One region of the Mesorhizobium sp. M0830 genome, then DNA from elsewhere that is predicted to be linked to it. Evidence: predicted binding sites of a transcription regulator. Region 1 holds the regulator's gene; each other region holds the start of a gene.
What was found. The regulator LexA, encoded in region 1, represses DNA repair genes until DNA is damaged. The targets are predictions, from matches to a motif close to TGTTCNNNNTGTGTTCNG.
Positions count from the first base shown of each region.

Region 2: a site for LexA is predicted at 1,533-1,550, ahead of NKI20_RS00245 (UvrD-helicase domain-containing protein). Genes of this name have one in related genera too.
Region 3: a site for LexA is predicted at 3,602-3,619, ahead of NKI20_RS27165 (YifB family Mg chelatase-like AAA ATPase). Genes of this name have one in related genera too.

Region 1 covers NZ_JAMYOR010000058.1:20,243-27,268, forward strand. The annotation lists gene NKI20_RS26660 (AMP-binding protein) at 1-115, shown strand, start outside; gene kynA (tryptophan 2,3-dioxygenase) at 112-948, shown strand; gene kynU (kynureninase) at 1,029-2,276, shown strand; gene lexA (transcriptional repressor LexA) at 2,719-3,471, shown strand; gene NKI20_RS26680 (ComEC/Rec2 family competence protein) at 3,465-5,930, opposite strand; gene gltX (glutamate--tRNA ligase) at 6,031-7,026, shown strand, end outside.
Region 2 covers NZ_JAMYOR010000001.1:50,350-57,375, forward strand. The annotation lists gene NKI20_RS00235 (AAA family ATPase) at 1-883, opposite strand, end outside; gene NKI20_RS00240 (hypothetical protein) at 1,025-1,216, opposite strand; gene NKI20_RS00245 (UvrD-helicase domain-containing protein) at 1,628-3,730, shown strand; gene NKI20_RS00250 (ASCH domain-containing protein) at 3,741-4,646, opposite strand; gene NKI20_RS00255 (DEAD/DEAH box helicase) at 4,678-7,026, opposite strand, start outside.
Region 3 covers NZ_JAMYOR010000061.1:2,176-9,201, reverse strand. The annotation lists gene NKI20_RS27180 (SDR family NAD(P)-dependent oxidoreductase) at 1-670, opposite strand, end outside; gene NKI20_RS27175 (putative bifunctional diguanylate cyclase/phosphodiesterase) at 904-2,253, opposite strand; gene gshB (glutathione synthase) at 2,592-3,533, shown strand; gene NKI20_RS27165 (YifB family Mg chelatase-like AAA ATPase) at 3,711-5,243, shown strand; gene NKI20_RS27160 (TfoX/Sxy family DNA transformation protein) at 5,331-5,615, shown strand; gene NKI20_RS27155 (exopolysaccharide production repressor protein) at 5,620-5,850, opposite strand; gene NKI20_RS27150 (J domain-containing protein) at 6,209-6,748, shown strand; gene NKI20_RS27145 (malate synthase G) at 6,826-7,026, opposite strand, start outside.

The sequences.
Region 1 (7,026 bases):
GGCAACGATCGCGCCCTATAAATATCCGCGATCGGTGAAATTTATCGCCGCGCTGCCCAAGACCCAGACCGGCAAGATCCAGCGTTTTCGGCTGCGCACGGAGAAGATCAATTGAGCGAACCCTACGATCCGGCGTCCGAAGGCGCACAGATGTCGTTCAAGGAGAGCATGTCCTACAGCGACTATCTGCACCTGGAGAAAGTGCTGGAGGCCCAGACGCCGCTGTCTTCGGCGCATGACGAGATGCTGTTCATCATCCAGCACCAGACCTCCGAACTGTGGATGAAGCTCGCCCTGCACGAGATTGGCGCTGCGATCCGCTCGATCCGCGCCGATCGCCTCGAGCCAAGCTTCAAGATGCTGTCGCGCGTCGCCCGCATTTTCGAACAGCTCAACAACGCCTGGGATGTGCTGCGCACGATGACGCCCAGCGAATATACCGAGTTCCGCGATGCACTCGGCCAGTCCTCGGGTTTCCAGTCCTGGCAGTATCGCGCCATAGAGTTCATGGCCGGCAACCGCAACCTCGCCATGCTGGGCCCTCACAAGCACCGGCCGGACCTCAGCGGCAAGCTGGAGGCGATCCTGGCGGAGCCGTCGCTCTACGACGAAGCGCTGCTGCTTCTGGCGCGCAACGGATTCGACATCGGCACCGATGCCAGGCGCACGGATTGGCGTGAGACGCGAACCGAGAATGAAGAGGTTCTGGTCGCCTGGCAGACCATCTACCGCGACCCGCAGCGCTACTGGATGTTCTACGAACTGGCCGAGAAGCTGGTCGACTTCGAGGACTATTTCCGCCGCTGGCGCTTCAACCACGTCACCACGGTCGAGCGCATCATCGGCCTGAAACGCGGCACCGGCGGCACGTCGGGTGCTTCGTATCTCAAGAAGATGCTCGAGGTCGTGCTGTTTCCGGAGCTGTGGGCAGTCCGTACCCGGCTTTGACACAATCGAAATGAGAACAGGCACATCGAGGGCGCGCTTGCAGCGGAAAACCTTCGCGAACAACCGAGGACTGACTGACCATGAGTGGAATTCCTGATCTCGCTGCAATCGAAGCGATGGATGCCACGGATCCGCTCCGCGCCATGCGCGATCGTTTCATTCTGCCGGAGGGGGTGATCTATCTCGACGGCAATTCGCTTGGGGCAGCGTCGCATGCCGTTTTCGGCGAGCTGCAGCAGGCGGCCACCGAGGAATGGGCCAAGGATCTCATTCGGGCCTGGAATACAGCCGGATGGTTCGAGATGCCGATCGAACTTGGCGACCAGCTCGGACGCTTGATCGGGGCCGCAGCCGGACAGACTGTTGTCTGCGACACGACGTCGATCAACATCTACAAGGTGCTACATGCCGCGATGGAGATGCGGCCCGGCCGATCGGCCATCGTCGCCGAGGCTGACAGTTTTCCCACCGACCTCTACATCGCCGAAGGCGTTGCCTCGACCCGCGATGGGGTCCTTCTGCGCCTCGCGGGCGTCGACGCGCCAACCATCGAAGAGCTGATCGACGAAAGCGTCGCGGTGGTGCTGATCAACCACGTCAATTACAAATCGGGTGAACTGCGCGACATGGCGGCGCTGACGCGCATAGCTCATGCGGCCGGAGTGCTGATCGTCTGGGATCTATGCCACACCGCTGGCGCTCTGCCAGTCGAGCTCGATCATGCAAAAGCCGATTTCGCTGTCGGCTGCACCTACAAGTACCTCAACGGCGGTCCAGGCGCGCCAGCCTTCATCTATGCCGCGCAACGCCACCACGGCGCGATCAGCCAGCCGCTCAGCGGCTGGTGGGGGCATGCACGGCCCTTTGCCTTCGAACGAGGCTATGTTGCCGGCACCGGTATCCGCCGCTTTCTGTGCGGCACGCAGCCGGTCCTGTCGATGCGGGCGCTCAAAGGTGCGCTCGCAATCTGGAACGACGTCGACGTGGCGGCATTGCGAAAGAAAAGCGTCGCGCTGACCGAACTGTTCATCCAGCTCGTCGAAGCGAAGTGCGGCGCCTATGGCCTCACGCTGGAGAGCACCCGCGACGCGACCAGGCGCGGCAGCCAGGTGTCGTTCGTTCACGATCATGGCTATCAAATCATGCGGGCGCTGATCGAGCGCGGAGTGATCGGTGACTTCCGCGCGCCGTCAACCATCCGTTTCGGATTTACGCCGCTCTATGTCGGCTACAAGGACGTGTGGCTGGCGGTCGAGGTGCTGGAAGACATTCTGCGAACGGATGCATGGAAGGACCAGCGTTTCGCCGTCAAGGAGGCCGTGACCTGACGCAGTCGTCCCAACTGTTGTCGCATCGTTGCCTCTTGGTCGGATGATGGAGGGACGAATTTCCAGTGCACAAATCCGGTTGCCGCTGCTGGCCAACACTGGCATCAACAAATTAACCAAGGTTGGCATTTTGGCTTCGTTTCGTTCACGGCAGACGAACGCATGGAAGGCTGGAAATGCCCCGTCGCGGATCCATGGGCAGCTCATGCCAAAGCTTGGGCCAACGATGGGCGGCAGCCCATTAACCATAACAATTTCAATGCCGGAAAGCGCCTTGTGACGGCATGCCGTGATCACCCAAGCGCGCTGGCGCGCGCCAAATAATTTCAGCGGCCTTAACAGATTCATTAAACTTTAAACGGTTGCAGAACACAACTGGAACATATAGTGTTTGTTCTGGGTTTGTTTTCTGATTCTGGTTTTAGGTACCCTGGGGGCCGCCATGCTGACACGCAAGCAACACGAACTGCTGATGTTCATTCATGAACGCCTGAAGGAAAGCGGCATTCCGCCATCCTTCGACGAGATGAAGGAGGCGCTCGACCTTGCCTCCAAATCCGGGATTCATCGTTTGATCACGGCACTGGAAGAGCGCGGCTTCATTCGCCGGCTGCCCAACCGGGCGCGCGCGTTGGAAGTGCTGCGGCTGCCGGATTCGATCGCGCCCGGCCTCAACGCGGCGAAAAAGTTCTCGCCTAGCGTCATCCAGGGCAGTCTTGGTCAGGCCAGTCTCGGCCAGGGCGGCCTTGGCCGGCAGATCAAGCCGGCGTCTTCACGGATGCCTTCAGCCGGCAATGACGACGACGTGGTCTCCGCCGTGTCGATCCCTGTGATGGGGCGCATCGCCGCCGGTGTGCCGATCGATGCCATCCAGCACCAGACCCATTCGATCTCGGTGCCGCCGGACATGATCATGGGAGGCGAGCACTATGCGCTGGAGGTCAAGGGCGACTCGATGATCGAGGCCGGCATCTTCGACGGCGACACCGTCATCATCCGCAACGCCGATACGGCGAGCCCTGGCGAGATCATCGTGGCGCTGGTGGATGAAGAGGAAGCGACGCTGAAGCGGTTCCGCCGCAAGGGTGCCTCGATTGCTCTCGAAGCCGCCAATCCGGCCTATGAGACACGGATTTTCGGACCAGACCGGGTCAAGGTGCAGGGCAAGCTTGTCGGCCTGATCCGCCGTTACTGAGGCACCTGCGGTTTAACGACGGGCTTGTCCGGTCTCTTGAAGGGCGGCAGGCCCCTCGCCTCACGCGAAAACTTACGTTGCACGTGCCAAGGCCGGTAGGGCCTACCCACCGCAAAGCTGACCGTTGCCGGCGTGGTCGCCGACTGGCGATCGAAGAAGACGGCAGCACTGCCATTGCTAGCCAGTTGCCGTTTGGTGATGACGAGAACCAGCGGGTTGTGACAAGCGTCATAGGCCGTCGCGTCGTTGATGACGATCAGGTCGGCGAAGCCGCAGGCTTTCCAGGTGTCCTTTCGGTCCTCGACATAGGCAATGATAGCACCGGACGGATGCCTGGCGAGACAAACGCCTGATGTGCAATAGAATGGCGCTCCCGCCGGCATTTCAGCCGCATCCTCGACGTCGAATTGCCCGTCGCCTTCGTCGAACACCTCCGGCGCGATAATGCTTTCGGATGTCAGCGCACGCTTCCAGTTGTCGACGGTGAATTCGTTCGGCCTGGCCCGGCTGACCGCGAGTTCGCCGCCGCCAATCGGCAGCGCCACCAGCCTCGCATCCTCCGAGACCAGCACGTCAGGTGCGCGCGTATCCGAGACGGTCAACAGGCCGGCAAGCGCGAAGGGAAGCGCTGCGAGCCGCAACCATGTGGTCGCCATCGTCGCGATGACCAAGGCAATCGTCACCAGCACGACGGATTGCTGCGAAATCAAACCGATTGCGTCGACTGGCGAACGCTCGGAAATCCATCCGGACATCGCGATCATCACCGTCAGGCCTTTGCCCATCAGATAGAGGGCCGGCCAGTCCAACCCGAATGGCATCAGCAGCGCGCTGGCGACAGCCAGGAACATTACGACTGTTACGATAGGCATGATGGCCAGGTTGGCGAACAGGCTGAGCGGCGACACACGCTGAAAATGCCAGATGGCAAACAGCGCCGTGGCGCTGCCAGCGATGATGGAGGTCATGGCAAGGCCGGCTGCCGCCAGCAGGAGTTTTCGCGTCAGGAAGCCGGGCAAGGATCGCTTTGGCGGCGGTGGCCTCGCCTTCCCCGCACGATGATCCGCCCAGCCGGCATAGGCACCGACCAGCGCGGCCGTCGCGGCAAACGACATTTGAAAACTCGGGCCGACCACTTCATGCGGCGACACCATGATGACCGCGATCGCCGAGATCGCCAGATTGCGCATCGTCAGTGCTGCCCGATCAAAAAGAACGGCAATCAGCATCACCGCCAGCATGATGAAACTGCGCTCGGCGGCAACGACGACGCCTGAGATGATAAGATAGGCGGCGATCGAGAACAGTGCGGCAGCCGCAGCATACTTCTTGACCGGGCGACGCGCGGAAAAATCCGGAAACAGGGCGAAGGCGCCACGCAGCAAACCCATGATGGTGCCAGCGACCAGCGCCATGTGCAGTCCGGAAATGGAGATGATGTGATAGATGCCGGTACGCCGCATCGCCTCGTTCACGTCATCGGGAATGCCGGCGCGAACGCCGACGATCAGCGCCGCGGCGATCTCGCCTTCGGCGCCACCGACGCTGCCCCTGATGTGATCGGCAATGGCCTCACGGGCTTTTTCGATCCCCGAGGAAAGCCGGGCCGCCAACGGCATGTTATCGTCGTCGGTGACGACAAGTTTTGGATTGCCGAGAAAGAAACCGCTGCCGCCGATGCCGGCGAAATAGCTGTCGAAGGAGAAGTCGTAGCTGTCCGGCCGCACCGGCCCGGTCGGTGGCAACAGCTTGGCATACCCAGTGATCAGGGAACCGGCGGTCATGTCCGCCGGGATATTGCGTGCCGAAAGCCGCACCCGCTCCGGCGCATAGCGCAGTTTCGGCCTTGCAGTCGATGCCACGTCGATTGTCAGCCGGATGCGACCGCTCTCCATCCGTTCGAGCGAGACGACCCGGCCGGTCACTTGCGTCGAGATTTCCGAGCCCAGCATCTGCGTTCCGGCTCGCCATGTCTCGACCTTCGCGGCGAGCAGGCCGAGTGTACACAAAAGCGCCGCCATGAAGGACAGATGGGTTTTCGGCCAGGAACGCGAGACCAGCGCACAGAGCCCCGCCAAGATGACAACTGCGACAGGCTTTGCGAAGTCCGGCTCCGCCACAAGCGAAAAATAGCCGATCGCCCCGCTTGCCAGGCAGACCGGCACCAGCAGGAAGGCCACGCCTCGGTCGAGTTCCAGGCCCGCCGCCATGGCCAGGCTATTGCGCAGGCGCGGCGGTGATATCAGGCCAATCTGCCGGCGCAAGCGCACGATCCTGCTGGCTTCGGCAGTTGGAACAGGGGCGGAGACACCGGCTTGCAAAGGCGCCTTGTCGGGTGCCGGCACAAGGGGCGATGGCGGCGGCAATGAAGCTGGCAGTGGCGCTGCAAACAGGGACCGCTCGCTGACGCCAATGACAGCGTCCTCGTCCTGATCCGAGCCCCAGCCTCGTCCAGCCATCGGGTCTGCCCCTTGCGCCCTCGACACCCTATGCTACATGAACGCCGGGCGCGCGAAAGTCCGCGCACCGCACCCGCTTCAGATGGTTTCCGAGAGTTACATGTCCGACAAGGTCGTCACCCGTTTTGCTCCCTCGCCCACCGGCTACCTGCATATAGGCGGCGCGCGCACGGCGCTGTTCAACTGGCTGTATGCAAGGCACACCGGCGGCACGATGCTGCTGCGCATCGAAGATACCGATCGCGAACGCTCCAACGACGCGGCGACGGCTGCCATTCTCGACGGACTTTCCTGGCTCGGCCTGACCTGGGACGGCGAGCCGGTGTCGCAGTTCGAGCGCGCGCCGCGCCACCGCGAGGTGGCCGAGGAACTCGTGCGCCTGGGCAAGGCTTATTATTGCTATGCCACGCCGGCCGAACTGGAGGCGATGCGCGAGGCCGCCAGAGCCAAAGGCCTGCCGCCCCGCTATGATGGCCGCTGGCGCGACCGTGCCCCCTCAGAGGCGCCTGCAGGCGACAAGGGTGCCATCCGCATCAAGGCGCCGACCGAGGGCGAGACGATTGTCCATGACCGTGTCCAGGGCGAGGTACGCTTCCCCAACAAGGATCTCGACGATTTCATCATCCTGCGTTCGGACGGCAATCCGACCTACATGCATGCAGTCGTCGTCGACGATCATGACATGGGCGTCACCCATATCATCCGCGGCGACGATCATCTGACCAACGCCGCGCGCCAGACTGTGATCTACAACGCCATGGGCTGGGCCGTGCCCTCGATGTCGCACATCCCGTTGATCCACGGTGCCGATGGCGCCAAGCTGTCGAAGCGGCATGGCGCGCTCGGCGTCGAAGCCTATCGTGCCATGGGTTATCTGCCGGAGGCATTGCTGAACTACCTGGCGCGCTTGGGCTGGAGCCACGGCGACGACGAGATCATGTCGATCGACGATATGATCTCCTGGTTCGACATCGGTGACGTCAACAAAAGCGCGGCCCGATTCGACTTCGCCAAGCTGGAGGCGATCAACGGCGCGCATATGCGCCGCATGGGCAACGCCGAGCTGTTCGATATCTTCATCGCCACCCTGCCCTAT
Region 2 (7,026 bases), on a different contig from region 1:
CGGGCGATTTGGATTTCAACTCCGCGATTTGGGTGTCGATCTCTTCGAGAAGCATCGATTCCGTCTCGCCGTAGACCGCCAGCTCGCGGAGCGCCGCTCCGTCGGTGTCCTTGGACAGTGTGCCGATCTCGGTCTTGATTCCGCTCTCGCCTATGAAGATGTTGATGAACTTGTTTTCCGATCGGCGCTTGACGATTTCATCATCAAGGCGTTTCGTTATGGCCTCGATGACGCGGACTACCTCATCGAAAACGTCAAACCCTACGGGCTGAAAACCGAAGGGGGTTTCCTGCGCCAGGTGGACGGTAGCTATCGCTGAGTCGAAGACACTGACCCGCCGCAGGACCGGATGCTCGGTCCCTTCGGTGACCGAAAGAGTCTCCTCCTGCCCTTGTCCGCGCCGGATCATAATATTGGCACTGGCCGGGATCGCTTCGGATTTTATGTCGTAGACGTTGGGGTGAATCTTCTGGCGTGAGCGGCTGAAACAAGCGGCAGATAGTATCCTGGCAAAGCCGCTCTTGCCTGCGCCATTATGCCCGTAGACGATGGTTAACCCATTTCCGAAGTGAAGCTCAGCCGAAGCGGGGATAGCGTTGACACTGACCGGGTTTTTGATCGCGGCAATGACCAAGGGACTTGAGTCTGTGCTGTCGGGTCGACCGGTGATGGAATCGGGAATAACGGGAAGCGGCGCTGCGTCAGTACTGAGCAACGCCCCTCTCTGAAAAATCGTGTACGCTTCTCCAATCCGCTCTTCTGAAAGCTTGCCGTCGCGCACTGCATAGGATACCGCAAATTTTTGCCAGCCGGGAAGTGATTTTCCCCACCTATCCAGCGCCTCCCAAATACTCACCGTTTTGGCGACCACATCGCTCGTCACGTTCCCAGATCCTCCCTCCAAGAGCAGGTGCAGTAATCCTGCCCCCATTGGTCTGTTGGTCACCAACCGCCCGCAATTGGCGCAAGAAACCAGCATCGAGTTTCAAATCAACAGAAGATATCCGACGAGAAGACCCGCTGACTATTCCATCGATACGGATGACAAGTGGAGCGGCAGATGCGGGTTCACTTTCAATAGCAGTTCAATTTCGGCAATATCTCGGCCAAGGTCGTTTCGAAGCTCAATCTCATCGGCCAGCGCTATTTCGTTTTGATGGAACGCGACGCTTAGATGATTGGCGATCGACGCCGAAACCGAAAAAACTGGATCCATACACGTTAGCCCCCAACCCGAAACACTATTGGGTCCAGGAAGCGATGTCGATAGACTGAAGGTGGCCTAGAAATTTCTCCTGTGTACGAGTTCAGCGCCGTGGCCAAATGTTTGTCGCTTCTGGTAGCGTCACCGGCTGTGTTCGAAGCGGAATGCAGCACGCCGCGCCAGATCCTGCTTGCCAATGCATTCTGCAGAAATCTTGAGCTGTGCTCGGAAATCCCGTTGCCGATGACGCGTCAGCATTGACCTCATGGTCGCAGCATTCGAGCAGGGCTACAGCATACAGCTTGCAACTGCGCGCTGTCGCGCTCCGTGTTCGAAACTTGCTCACGCTGCGGTCCACGGGGCAGACTGCAAGCAGAGATCAATAGATTCTGTAGACCATCGTCTCGGTTTGGGAACACTGACATGACTGACGCACAAGCTATTCCGACCAGGCCAATTGACGTCTCGGATCAGCAGCTTGACGAATTTCAGCAGCGCTTCTGTAAGGCCCCCGGGGGCAATTTGCGCCTCCTTGCTCCTGCCGGCAGTGGTAAGACACAATCTCTCTTATGGCGGTGTGCGGAGCTTTATCGCCGAGCGGATTCGAAGGGCCGGTTCCTTGTCGTGACTTTTACCCGTGCAGCGCGCGACGAACTACGCGCACGACTTTCAAATCCCGATTTCGCGTTCATGGCGAGTGCTGTCGAGGTGGTGACTCTGAACGGCTGGGGCTTCAAGAGGCTACGCGCCAATCATCACAGCCCGCGCCTGCTGGTAAGTGAATTCGAAAAGTCAGGTTGCGTGCGAAATACATTGCAGCCCGTCTGGCGCAAATTCCCTCCGATTGAGAAGGCTATGGAGGCGCAGCCCTACGTTGTTGACAAGATTCTGAACGGCCTGATTGAACGACTGAAATCATTAGGGTTCGACCATGAAGCTCCGAGCATTTGGGCCGCCCACGACCAGATGGATTACCTCATGCGTCTGGGCTTGCTTTGGCAAATCCAAAATCTCATCGACCAGCTGGCCGAATGCGAGATACTGGCCGACAAGCGCCTTGAATCCTTTATCGAAGAAGTGCTGCCGTTTTGGGTCGACAGTTGTCAGACCATGATTGGGCAGGCTCTTTTTTCGTTGGAAGACCAGAAATATGTCGCGTTCCTGGATCTGCGCCGGCAGATTGCGGAGGATCGATTTCCCACCGGCGGTTCGCGATACACACAGGTACTCGTGGATGAATTCCAGGACATCAATCCGCTTGACCTCAACCTCGTCCGAAAAATCGTCGATCTGCACAAGGCTGACTTGACGATCGTGGGGGATGATGACCAAGCCATCTTCGAGTGGCGGGGGGCGACACCCCACTACATCCTGCAACCTGATCAACATTTCGATCGTGAATTTTCGACCCACATCCTGGAACGAAATTATCGTTGCCCCAGAAATCTTGTAGCGGCGTCACAGAAGCTGATCGTTAACAACAAGCGTCGAGAAGATAAGCGCGTCGTTGCGATGCAAACGGTAGATGCAGAGGTCCAAATCGTGAGGAGCGACAGGTTCGTCGAATCCATCGATGCTGTGATGGATGAAGTGCGGTCTTTTCTCGCCAGCAACAGACCAAATGCGAAGCTTGCCATTCTTTCCCGCAAACGCGCGCAACTTATCCCGTATCAGGTTCTGATGGCGAGCGAGGATTTACCCTTTTGTGCGGCTGAGGATCTTCAGATTTTCATGAGTGGTGCCTTTGAAAAGCTGCGCCATGCCCTGCAGACATGTGCAATGGCGCGAGCCAATTTCAGGCCGCCTGCGCTTGTGGACGACATTGTCAAGCTTTGCGACCTGGTGAAACGGTATCCGTTGAAAAAGGCGGAACGAGAGGCATTGGCCGCCCATTTGCGCACGAGCCGACCAAAAAGCTACAGCGACGCGCTCGATGCGATAGCAGCCTACCGCGGATCATTGAAAGGCCTCAACGAGGATGGGGCCGCCGGCCTCGTTTTCTGCCGGGTGCTGCGCGACCTCCTGGATGCGCCGACGGTAAGGGATGCAATCGCGGCTTTGGGTGCGGGCTTTGCGGGGCTCAACCAGGATTATGGCAAATCGCAGGAAGACATATTCTACACCGACCCGCCCTTCCTCTACTTGGCGGAATTTGCGGGACGCTATGAGGACGACTTCCAGCGCTTCATTGATGATCTTGACAGCGCACGCGATACGCTTGCTCGGCTGCCGGGCGAGGAGGACGCTTCAGGCGCTGCCGACGAACTGTGGCGCCGACCTGTTCATCTGATGACAGCGTTGCGCGCGAAGGGCAAAGAATACGATACCGTCATCATACTTGACGCCAATGATGGCATCTGGCCCTTGCGCCGGGCGGAAACGGCGGAAGCCAAGGAGAGTGAGCGACGCTTGTTCTACGTGGCCATGACAAGACCAAAGCGCCGTCTCATGATTACGCTTAGTGGAAGGATTGGAGACCAGCCCGCCAACCCGTCGCCGTATCTGACGGAAGCGGGTCTCTTGTAGCGATCCGCGTTCAAGCGACCTCGACAGCTTGAAGGATCGCTCCAAATGCAGATTCCGCGCGCAGCGCGGACACAAACCAGCCATGCGCTTCAGGCTCATGACCCTCATAAGGGGCGAATGCGCGAAAAGCGCTGTGTCTGAACACATAATGGCCCGATCTACCATTCCTGAATCGCTCAACGCCAGGAATTCCAGCGATTGCGGTTTCAGCCTTCTTGTCCACCTCCGGCGGGAGGAAAACCCTGAACTGCGGTTCGGACTTCGGCATCCGGTCGACGAAGACAAACCGCTTGCCGCTCCTTGTAGTGACCGACAGTTCAAGCATCTTGGTCTGCGAACTTCTGCGCGGCTTGACGGCGAAGCCGATCTCTTCAGCCTTTAGCACGAGCTTGGATTCGAGGGCGGGGGATATTTGCGGTTCCTTGCCAGATGACCTGGGGGAAGAATCGAACCCTTCGGCATATGGGCGGGACGTTGAAGTGGGCAATGCAACGGACGCCGCCCGCACTGTCGCTGCGTTCGACCGATTTAATATAGCCGAATGCTGTTGCACGGCACGCATGGTTTCGACATCCAGATCGACCCAGGTAACGGGCCCCGAGGGACGAGTGAAAGGAACGGGCGCAGAAAACCGGTGGGCGTCTACCAGCACCCATGGTGTCAACCAGCCAGCTTGCGTCACCTCCTGAAGTCTGCTCGACGGGACACTGTGAAACTCGATGGAATCTGCCAAGCCGGACGCTGACAATTGCGGCAGGACGTCGACGAGTTTAACTACGCCTTCGATTTCTCGGCTGCCTTTACGAATGAGTGCGATCCGCCCGCGGATCGAGGTGGGCTGGGTTCGCAGCTCCCACGTCTTGTAGCCATCCAGGATCAGATCGATCCATGGCTCTCGAACGATGAGTGCTTTCATTTGCTTACTCTGATGTGAGGGATCGGATGGATCAATGCGTCGAGATGGTGGCCCCGAAAAGAGCGCCCAAATCTCCATCCGACACGGGCGGCGCCAGCATGTTGCGCGAAAGCGAACGCTTGCGGCTCAGGAGACGGTCCAGCGTGACGTCGAAGGACGCGTCGCCCAATACTGGATGAATCGCTATCGGCAGATGGATAGTCACCGGCTTGTCCTGCCCGATGCGATAGCAACGGTCATTGCACTGATCCTCAACCGCCGGATTCCACCAGCGGCTAAGATGAATGACATGGTTCGCGGCCGTGATGGTGAGGCCGATTCCGGCCGCCTTCGGGGACAGCACCAGGAGATCGAAGCCCTTTTGCGTCTCCTGAAACCGTTTGACATATTCCTGCCGCCGGTGGCCGGGCACTTCGCCGTTGATGATTGTCGGTTCGGCGTGAAGATCGAAGAGAGTGGCGGCAACTCCGGCGAAGGCTTTCTGAACGGCGCGGTCTTCGATGAAGATCAGTGCCTTATCGCCCGCTGATTTGACTTGCCGCAAGATTTCGATCGCCCGTGTCAGCCGTGCGGATTGCCCGAGCCAAGTCGCTGCCGATTGGGTGTCATAAGGATCGACCTCCCTGGCTCCTTCGGGATGCAGGGAAATCCCGCGCAACGCGTGAATCGCCTTAAGCATCGCTCCATGCGAGCGCTCGCCTGCCTGGGCGGAGCGAACGGCGTCCATATAGGCCTCCGCTTGTGCAACGGGCATATGCGTCTCGTAGGACATGATCTTCTTTTCAGGCAGCCCCTCTATGTGGTTTTCCTTCATTCTACGAAGCATCATTGGTGGCCCGTTGGCCTGCGGCTCGTCGAGCTTGTCCTTGAGCGCCTTGAGATTGGCCGGCTGGTCCTCGGTGTGCGCCTCGGAAAATCTCTTGAGATCGCCAAGAAATCCGGGCGCCACGCGGTCCATGATACACCACAGGTCCTCGAGCCTGTTCTCGATGGGCGTTCCCGTCAGCCCCAACACGAAATCGGCGTTCATCGCCTTGGCGGCATGAGTGTTGATCGTACGTGGATCCTTCACCTTCTGCATTTCGTCGAACACCGCCACCGAATAGCCAATCCGTGCGAAGGCGCGATGATAGTCGGCAAGGGCTTCGTATGTGGTCAGGATCCAGTCGGCGCGCCTCAAGGCGTCGCTGTCGAGGGCGTCCTCGGGGGACCAGGAGACCGTTCGTGGCCGCTTCAGCCTCTTCAAGCCCGGCCCGAACGCATCCATTCTCTCTCCCAGCGCATCCGGGGCAAGGTGTTGTTCTGCCTCGGCGATCCAGTTGTTCAGAAGCGCCGTTGGTGCGACGATCAGGATCGGACCTCGCTGCAGCGGCGTCAGCGATGCTGCTTGAGATTTCCGGTTCGCCCTGGTCCAGGCCAGAAAGCCCAAGGCCTGAAACGTTTTTCCCAAACCCATGTCGTCAGCTAACAGCACACCCGGTCGCCCCGCCACCCATGCGTTGAGCAACCATGACAATCCCGTTTGCTGGTGCGGCTTTGCCCTGGTACTCCCCATCAGTGCTGATGGCACTTCAAGCGGAATGGATGCAATCCGCCTTGGAGCAGCAAGCACATAGTCGGCGTCTTCCAGATTCTGCCTGATGAGAAGGACTTGCCTGTCGTCTTGTGCCAGTACCTCATCGCTTGCGGTCTGGCCGGGTTCTTCCCCCGTTTGGTCGATGCCGACCGGGGCAGAATCAACTGGAGCAATGTGAGCAAGCGCGCCCTCGATCTCGGATACGGAATAGTCCGTCCCCATAACGGCGACGGTCTCGTGTCCTTCGACCTTGGCGGCCTGAACCTGGTGCGACAGCTGCTCCACGCCCTCCTGGCTGAAGATGAGGGTCTTGTCTCGCAGCTTCAGCGCGAAACCTTCGGGAAGCCACTGACCAGCCTTGTTCTGCAACCAGGGAAGCGCTGGCCTTTCCCACACGCCAAGGCCGAGAACGCGTTCGGAATATTGTTGTGTCTCGACAAAAAGCGAAGCGGCGACGGCATCGGCCGCCTCCCCGCCGAGCGCTTCCGCGAGCGCCGGTCGAGGGTTGCGGATAAAGGCCCGTCGCGCTTCCCGCGAACCGGAACGCATCTTTCGGACCACATCCAGCGCCTGCTTCAGGTCAGGATCGAGGACGACGAAGACATTGCGCCCAAGGACGTAGGCATTGTGGGTGTGGCCGCTGGCCTCGTAACGCTCGGAAACGAATTTCTGTTGCAGTTCCGGCGGCAGAAGCGCGTCGGCAATTTCGTCGCGAAGCTTGCCCGTTGGTTCGTCCTCATCACCTTCGACGGCGGGCGCCACGTCCTCGAGAGTTGCCGCCTTGCCTCGACTCATCAGGACGGG
Region 3 (7,026 bases), on a different contig from region 1:
GCATCACCTGCTTGATGCACTGCTTGGCGACATGGGCGGCGAGCGCCTGTTCGGTTACCCAGAGCTCCTTCTGCCGCTCGGTGATCACCCAGCCCGGCGCAATGGCGTTGACGCGGATGCCGTCGACGCCGAGCTTGCCGGCCAAGCCCTTGGTGAGGCCGAGAATGCCGGCCTTGGCGGCCGTGTAGGACGGCATGTCGGGATGGTTGATCAGATAGGATGTCGAGGTGAAGTTGATGATCGAGCCGCCGCCGGCACGCTTCATGCCCGGCGCCACCGCTTGCGCGGTGAAGAAATGCGGCCGCAGATTGATCGCCTGGTTGTTGTCCCAGAAATCGACCGTCACGTCCTCGACGGCGTGGCGTTCGTCCCATGCGGCATTGTTGACCAGTACGGTGACGTCGCCATGCGCCTCTGCCGCCCTGGTAGCCGACGCCCGCAGGGCCTCGACGTCGCGCAGATCGGTCTTGAGATACAGCGGCCGCCGGCCGGACTCTTTCTCGATGCGGTCGGCAAGGAGCGTGCTTGGACCATCGGCGATATCGATGAAGGCGACATTGGCGCCCTGGCGTACAAACCCCTCGGTCAGTGCCGCGCCAATTCCCGAGCCGCCGCCGGTGATCAGCACCGAAGCGCCTTCCAGGTCGGCAAAATTCGCCGATGGCATCATATCTTTTCTCTCCGAGCGCATGACCCCGAAAATCAGATCGATTTTCGGAAAGGGATCATGCGCAAATACAAAATGCTACGCGTCCTGAAGGACGCGCGGCGCTGAAGCCAGACCGGCGCGCATCCTAGCCACGCAAGTTGCGCGGGCAAGGGCGAACGGTCGGATTTTTGGGCTAATGTCAGACAAAACGACAATGCGCCGCACCGGATTGCGGATGGCTTGGAGATTGCCGGTCAGATCGCCTTGGCGCGCAGAGCGCCGCGGAAGGAATCGCGGAGATAGCCGAGCGTGGCGTCGGCATCGACCGGCTTGCCGAAAAGATAGCCCTGGCCGCCGGCGCAGCCGAACTGGACCAGGCGATCGGCCTGCGCTTCCTGCTCGATGCCTTCGGCGACGACGTCCATGCCGAGCCCCTCGCACATGGCGAGGATGGCGCGGATGATGTGTTCGGACGGGCGATCGTCGAGAATGGACGAGACGAAGGCGCGGTCGATCTTGAGCTTGTCGAAATGGAATTCGCGCAAGCGGCCGAGCGAGGACTGGCCGGTGCCGAAATCGTCGAGCGAGACGCGGATACCGACGCGGCGCAGGTCCTCGACGATCTGCGCGGCCGAGGCAGGATCGTTCATCAGGCCGGTCTCGGTGATCTCGATTTCCAGCCGGCGCGGATCGAAGCCGGTTCTCTCGAGGATCGCCAATATATGCAGGCCGGTGTTCTGGTCGACGAGCTGCGAGGGCGACAGGTTGAACGACAGGAACAGGTCCTTCGGCCAGCTCCGGGCCGCCTCGGTCGCCTTGCGCAGCACCAGCTGCGACAGCGGGCCGATGATGCCGCGCTCCTCGGCGATGGGGATGAAGACGGTTGGCGGCACGGAGCCCAGGTCGCGATCGGTCCAGCGCGCCAGCGTCTCGAAGCCGATGGTGCGGCGCGTGTTGAGATCGACGATGGGCTGGAAATGCGGTTCCACCTCGCCGGCCGAGACAGCGCGGCGCAGCGCCTGTTCGATACGGGTGACGCGCTTGGCCGCTTCTTCCATCTCGCGGGTGTAGACGACGACGCGGCCGCGTCCGGATCGCTTGGCGTGGTAGAGCGCCGTCTCCGCCTTGTTGATGAGGATCTCGGTGGTCTCGTCGCCCGAAGAAAACAGCGAGCAGCCGACCGAGGCCGAGAGCCTGGCGGTGCGCTCGCCGACATCGTAGGGCGCCGACAGTATCTCGATCAGCATGCGCGACTTTTCAGCCGCCGCCTCCTCGCTGAACACCATCGGATAGAGAAAGGCGAATTCGTCGGCGCCGATGCGGCAGACCGTGGAGTAGCCGTCCATCGAGGCGCGCAGCCGCATCGCGACCTGGATCAGGATGTCGTCACCGGCCTTGTGGCCGAACAGGTCGTTGATCGGCTTGAAGCCGTCGAGATCGAGAATGCCGACGGTAAAGGGCGCGGGATCGTCGGCACGGTCGCTTATCAGGCGATCGACCTTGTCGAAGAAGCGGCGATGGTTGCCAAGCCCGGTCAACGGATCTGTGAACGCCAGATCCGTGCTCTCCCTGTTTGCCTGACCGGTGCCAAACGAAGTTTGCATCGGTGTCCCTGTTTTGTGTCGTCGGAATTTATTGCGAGACTGGCAGCAAACCCTTTAGGAAACGTATCGCCAAATGGATTTTTCACGGGTAAAGCGCATCACCTTCGGGAAGGCCGACGTGGGGCGTGTCAAGCCGTTGTTTTCACGCGCACATCTCCCGTCGTTTGCCGCCACCGGATGACCCGGCGCCTCGCCTTGTCTGCACATGGCCGGCAAGATCAATGCCGGCCTGGCTTTGCGACTTGCTTATGCCAATCCTGGAATGTCGCGATTGGCAGACGGACAGTGAGCCTGTACAGGCAAGACAGTCGTCCCATCCGAGTCCACCGGAGACCGCCATGAAGCTGAAAATCGCAGTCCAGATGGACCACATCTCCACCGTGTCGATCGCCGGCGACACCTCGTTCGCGCTGTCGCTGGAAGCGCAGCGGCGCGGCCACCAGCTGTTCCACTACACGCCCGACCGGCTGTCGCTGCGCGACGGCAAGGTGTTTGCCCGCATCGAGGAAATGCAGGTGCGCGACGAGAAGGGCAGCCACTACTCGCTGGGCGAGAGGGTGCGCACCGATTTGTCGGAGATGGACGTGGTCCTGCTCAGGCAGGATCCGCCCTTCGACATGAACTACATCACCACCACGCATATCCTCGAGCGAATCCATCCGAAGACGTTGGTGGTCAACGACCCGGCCTGGGTGCGCAACAGCCCGGAAAAGATCTTCGTCACCGAATTTCCCGACCTGATGCCGGACACGCTGATCACCAAGGACCCGCTGGAGGTGGCCGCCTTCCGCAAGGAGTTCGGCGACATCATCATCAAGCCGCTCTACGGCAATGGCGGCGCCGGCATCTTCCATCTGCACGAGGCCGACCGCAACCTTGCCTCGCTGCTCGAAATGTTCGGCCAGATGTTCCGCGAGCCCTATATCGTGCAGCGCTACCTGAAGGACGTGCGCAAGGGCGACAAGCGCATCATCCTGGTCGACGGCGAACCGGTCGGTGCCATCAACCGGGTGCCGGCCGAACACGATTCCCGCTCCAACATGCATGTCGGCGGCCGCGCCGAAAAGACCGAGCTGACGGAACGCGAGCGCGAGATCTGCGCCCGCATCGGGCCATCGCTGAAAGAGCGCGGCTTCATCCTCGTCGGCATCGATGTCATCGGCGACTACATGACCGAGATCAACGTGACCTCGCCGACCGGCGTGCGCGAAGTGCAGCGCTTCGGCGGCGCCGACATCGCCAGCCTGTTCTGGGACGCGATCGAGGACAAGCGGAAGTAACCGTCTTCATTTCGTCTTAACTTGGTATTGCAACCGAGCTCTGTCCGGCTGCAACCTACGCGCTCATGCGTTCCTGTAATGTTCTTGATTTGGCCGGGGAATTGTGATTGTCTCGCCAAAGGGGCTCCAACGCCCTAATGGCGCGGGCTCGGGCAAGCCCACATTCGGGGTGGGCAAATGGTGGCGCGGGTTCGCACGGTCGCTTTCCAGGGCATCGAGGCCGTGCCGGTCGACGTGCAGGTGATGATCGCGCCTGGCAAGGTCAACATGCATATCGTCGGCCTTGGCGACAAGGCGGTGGCCGAAAGTCGAGAGCGGGTGCAGGCGGCGCTTCATGCCTCGGGCCTGTCGATGCCGTCGAAGAAAGTCACGGTCAATCTGGCACCCGCCGACCTGCCGAAGGAAGGCAGCCATTACGATCTGCCGATCGCGCTTGGCCTGATGGCGGCATTGGGCGCCATTCCGGGCGACATGCTGGCCGGCTATGTCGTGCTTGGCGAATTGTCGCTTGATGGCACGATTGCCGCAGTCGCCGGTGCCTTGCCAGCGGCCATCGCCGCCAATGCAGAGGGCAAGGGCCTCATCTGCCCGTTTGCCTGCGGGCCGGAAGCGGCCTGGGCGGGCAAGGAAATCGACATTCTGGCGCCGCGCAGCCTGATCGCCATCGCCAATCATTTTCGCGGCACGCAGGTGCTGTCGCGGCCGGAAGCCGGCATGCATGCCGCGGCGCGCGACCTGCCCGACCTTGCCGACATCAAGGGCCAGGAGACCGCCAAGCGGGCGCTGGAAGTGGCGGCCGCCGGTGGTCATAACCTTTTGATGATCGGCCCGCCCGGGTCGGGAAAATCGATGCTGGCGCAGCGGCTGCCGTCGATCCTGCCGCCGCTGGCGCCGAAGGAATTGCTTGAGGTCTCGATGATCGCCTCGGTGGCGGGCGAACTCGGTGAAGGCAAATTAACCGACCGGCGGCCATTCCGCGCCCCGCACCATTCGGCTTCGATGGCGGCGATGGTTGGCGGTGGCGTACGTGCACGGCCGGGCGAAGTGTCGCTTGCCCATCACGGTGTGCTGTTTCTCGACGAGTTTCCCGAATTCACGCCGCAGACGCTCGATGCGTTGCGCCAGCCGCTCGAGACCGGCGACTGCATGATCGCGCGCGCCAATCATCGCGTGACTTATCCAGCGCGCATCCAACTGGTCGCGGCGATGAACCCTTGCCGCTGCGGCATGGCCGGCGAGCCGGGCTATCGCTGCCTGCGCGGCGAGCGTTGCCGCACCGACTACCAGGCGCGCATCTCGGGCCCGCTGCTCGACCGCATCGATCTCAGGATCGAGGTGCCGGCAGTGTCGGCCAGCGATCTGATCCGGCCCGACCGGGCGGAGAAAAGCGCCGAGGTGGCGCTGCGCGTGGCGCGCGCCCGCACCATCCAGCGCGAGCGCTTCGAACGGCTCGGCGCCACCCGCGCCACCACCAACGCGCATTGCTCGCCCTCGGTCATCGAGGAGATCGCCATGCCTGACGCCGCCGGCCTTTCTCTGCTCAAGGACGCCAGCGAGAAGCTCGCCTTTTCCGCCCGCGCCTATCACCGGGTGCTGAAGGTGGCGCGCACGCTGGCCGATCTCGACGCCAGCGAAACCGTCGGCCGCATCCACCTGGCGGAGGCAATTTCCTACCGCATGAGTTCGGAGCGCATGGCGCAGGCGGCTTGACGGGCAGGTGAGGCACCGCTTTCCCAGAGAACGTGGCAGATCCTATAGGGACCATCTTGCGCGCTGTGAGCGCGCCGGAACCCAGCCATGAGCACTCGCATCGAAGATATGAGAAACCTTGGACCAGCTACAGCGCGGATGCTGGCGGAAATCGATGTTCTCTGTGAGGAGGATTTGCGCGGTCTGGGCGCGATTGAGGCTTATCACCGTCTGAAATTCCGGTTCGGACAGCATATAACGATCAACGCGCTCTATGCGATGGAGGCGGCGATCCGCGGTTGTGACTGGCGGGCGCTCGACAGTGGAACCAAGGAGCATCTGCGTCGGCAGGCTCGCTATGCGATCGCGCGGCAAGCCGACCCTGCCGAATGAGCATTCACATCAACGGTGACGTTGGGTCTGCCGGCGTCGCACGGGCGTCGGACACTTCCGGTGCTCGCCTGAATATCAAGTGAACCAGCAGGCCGACGTATCCCACCTGAAGTATGACCATTGCTAGAATGGCCCAACCGAACGCCACCCAGACCGATCCGGCTTCAATGTAGGCCCAGATCGCCACCATGATCGTGGTGGCGGACATGCCCACCAGGAACTGCGGAAAATACATCGTTTTGCCACCCGCTCGACCAGCCGCTAGTTAAGTTTTCACTAATTTAGCGAAATTGCAAGCTTACAGGACCAAGGTGCGCGCCTCGTCACGATGGCCGATGCCTCGCCGGCTTCCGCGATCACGCCATAACGGGCCCCTTACAAATCGGCCATGTCTGCAGTGCGGCGGACCTGATTGTCCGCTTGGCCGGCGTCCGCATCACCCAACGGCCCCCACCGGACGGGCGTCGGCCATTTTTCTCGCCGCTTCACCGGAAGGATGGCCGTTATCGGCGCCCGACTAAGGTCTGGGCTGTTGCATTGGATGTTCCTTAGCTTAGACAATGCGAATATGATTGGGGTTGGGGGTGTCCGCAATGTTCATCGACTACTACGAAATCCTGGAAGTTAGCCCGAACGCCAATTCGGAAACGCTGGAGCGAATATTTCGCTATTTTGCGATGCGGTATCATCCAGACAATCAACAGACTGGCGATGAAACCCGCTTCAGCGAAATCGTAGAGGCGCACAATACGCTCAAGGATCCGGTAAAGCGCGCTCAATACGACATCGCGTACAGGGATAATGCCAGCCTTCGCCGTGAATTGACCGAGGAAGCAAGCAGCACCAAAGGCATTGAGCGGGATGTCGTGATCCAGGCCAAACTGCTCTCGCTGCTTTACGCGAAGCGCCGGCACGACGTCACCAATCCTGGGATCGGAGATGTAGAACTCGAACGCCTGTCAGGCTGCCCGCGAGAACACCTGGAATTTCATCTCTGGTACCTGAAAGCAAAAGGCTGGATAGCAAGAGTGGAAAATGGAACGATCGCGATTACGGTAGAAGGCGTTGATCGCGCCAACTCCGAACACCGTCGCGATCCCGTCGTTCGGCTCCTGGACCACAGAGCCTCCTGAGGCCTTATCGCTGGCCGGAAACCCAGGTCGAAGATCAACCGCCCGATTCAGGGCAGCGGCCTGCCGCTTGTGCCTGTTCAGCCCTGCTTCGCCTTCAGCTCCAGCCGGCGCGCGTGCAGAACCGGTTCGGTGTAGCCATTGGGCTGGACGCGGCCTTTGAAGACCAGATCGCAGGCGGCCTGGAAGGCGATCGAGGTGTCGAAGTCGGCGGCCATCGGATGGTAGAGCGGGTCGCCTTCGTTCTGGCGATCGACGATCGCAGCCATGCGCTTCATCGT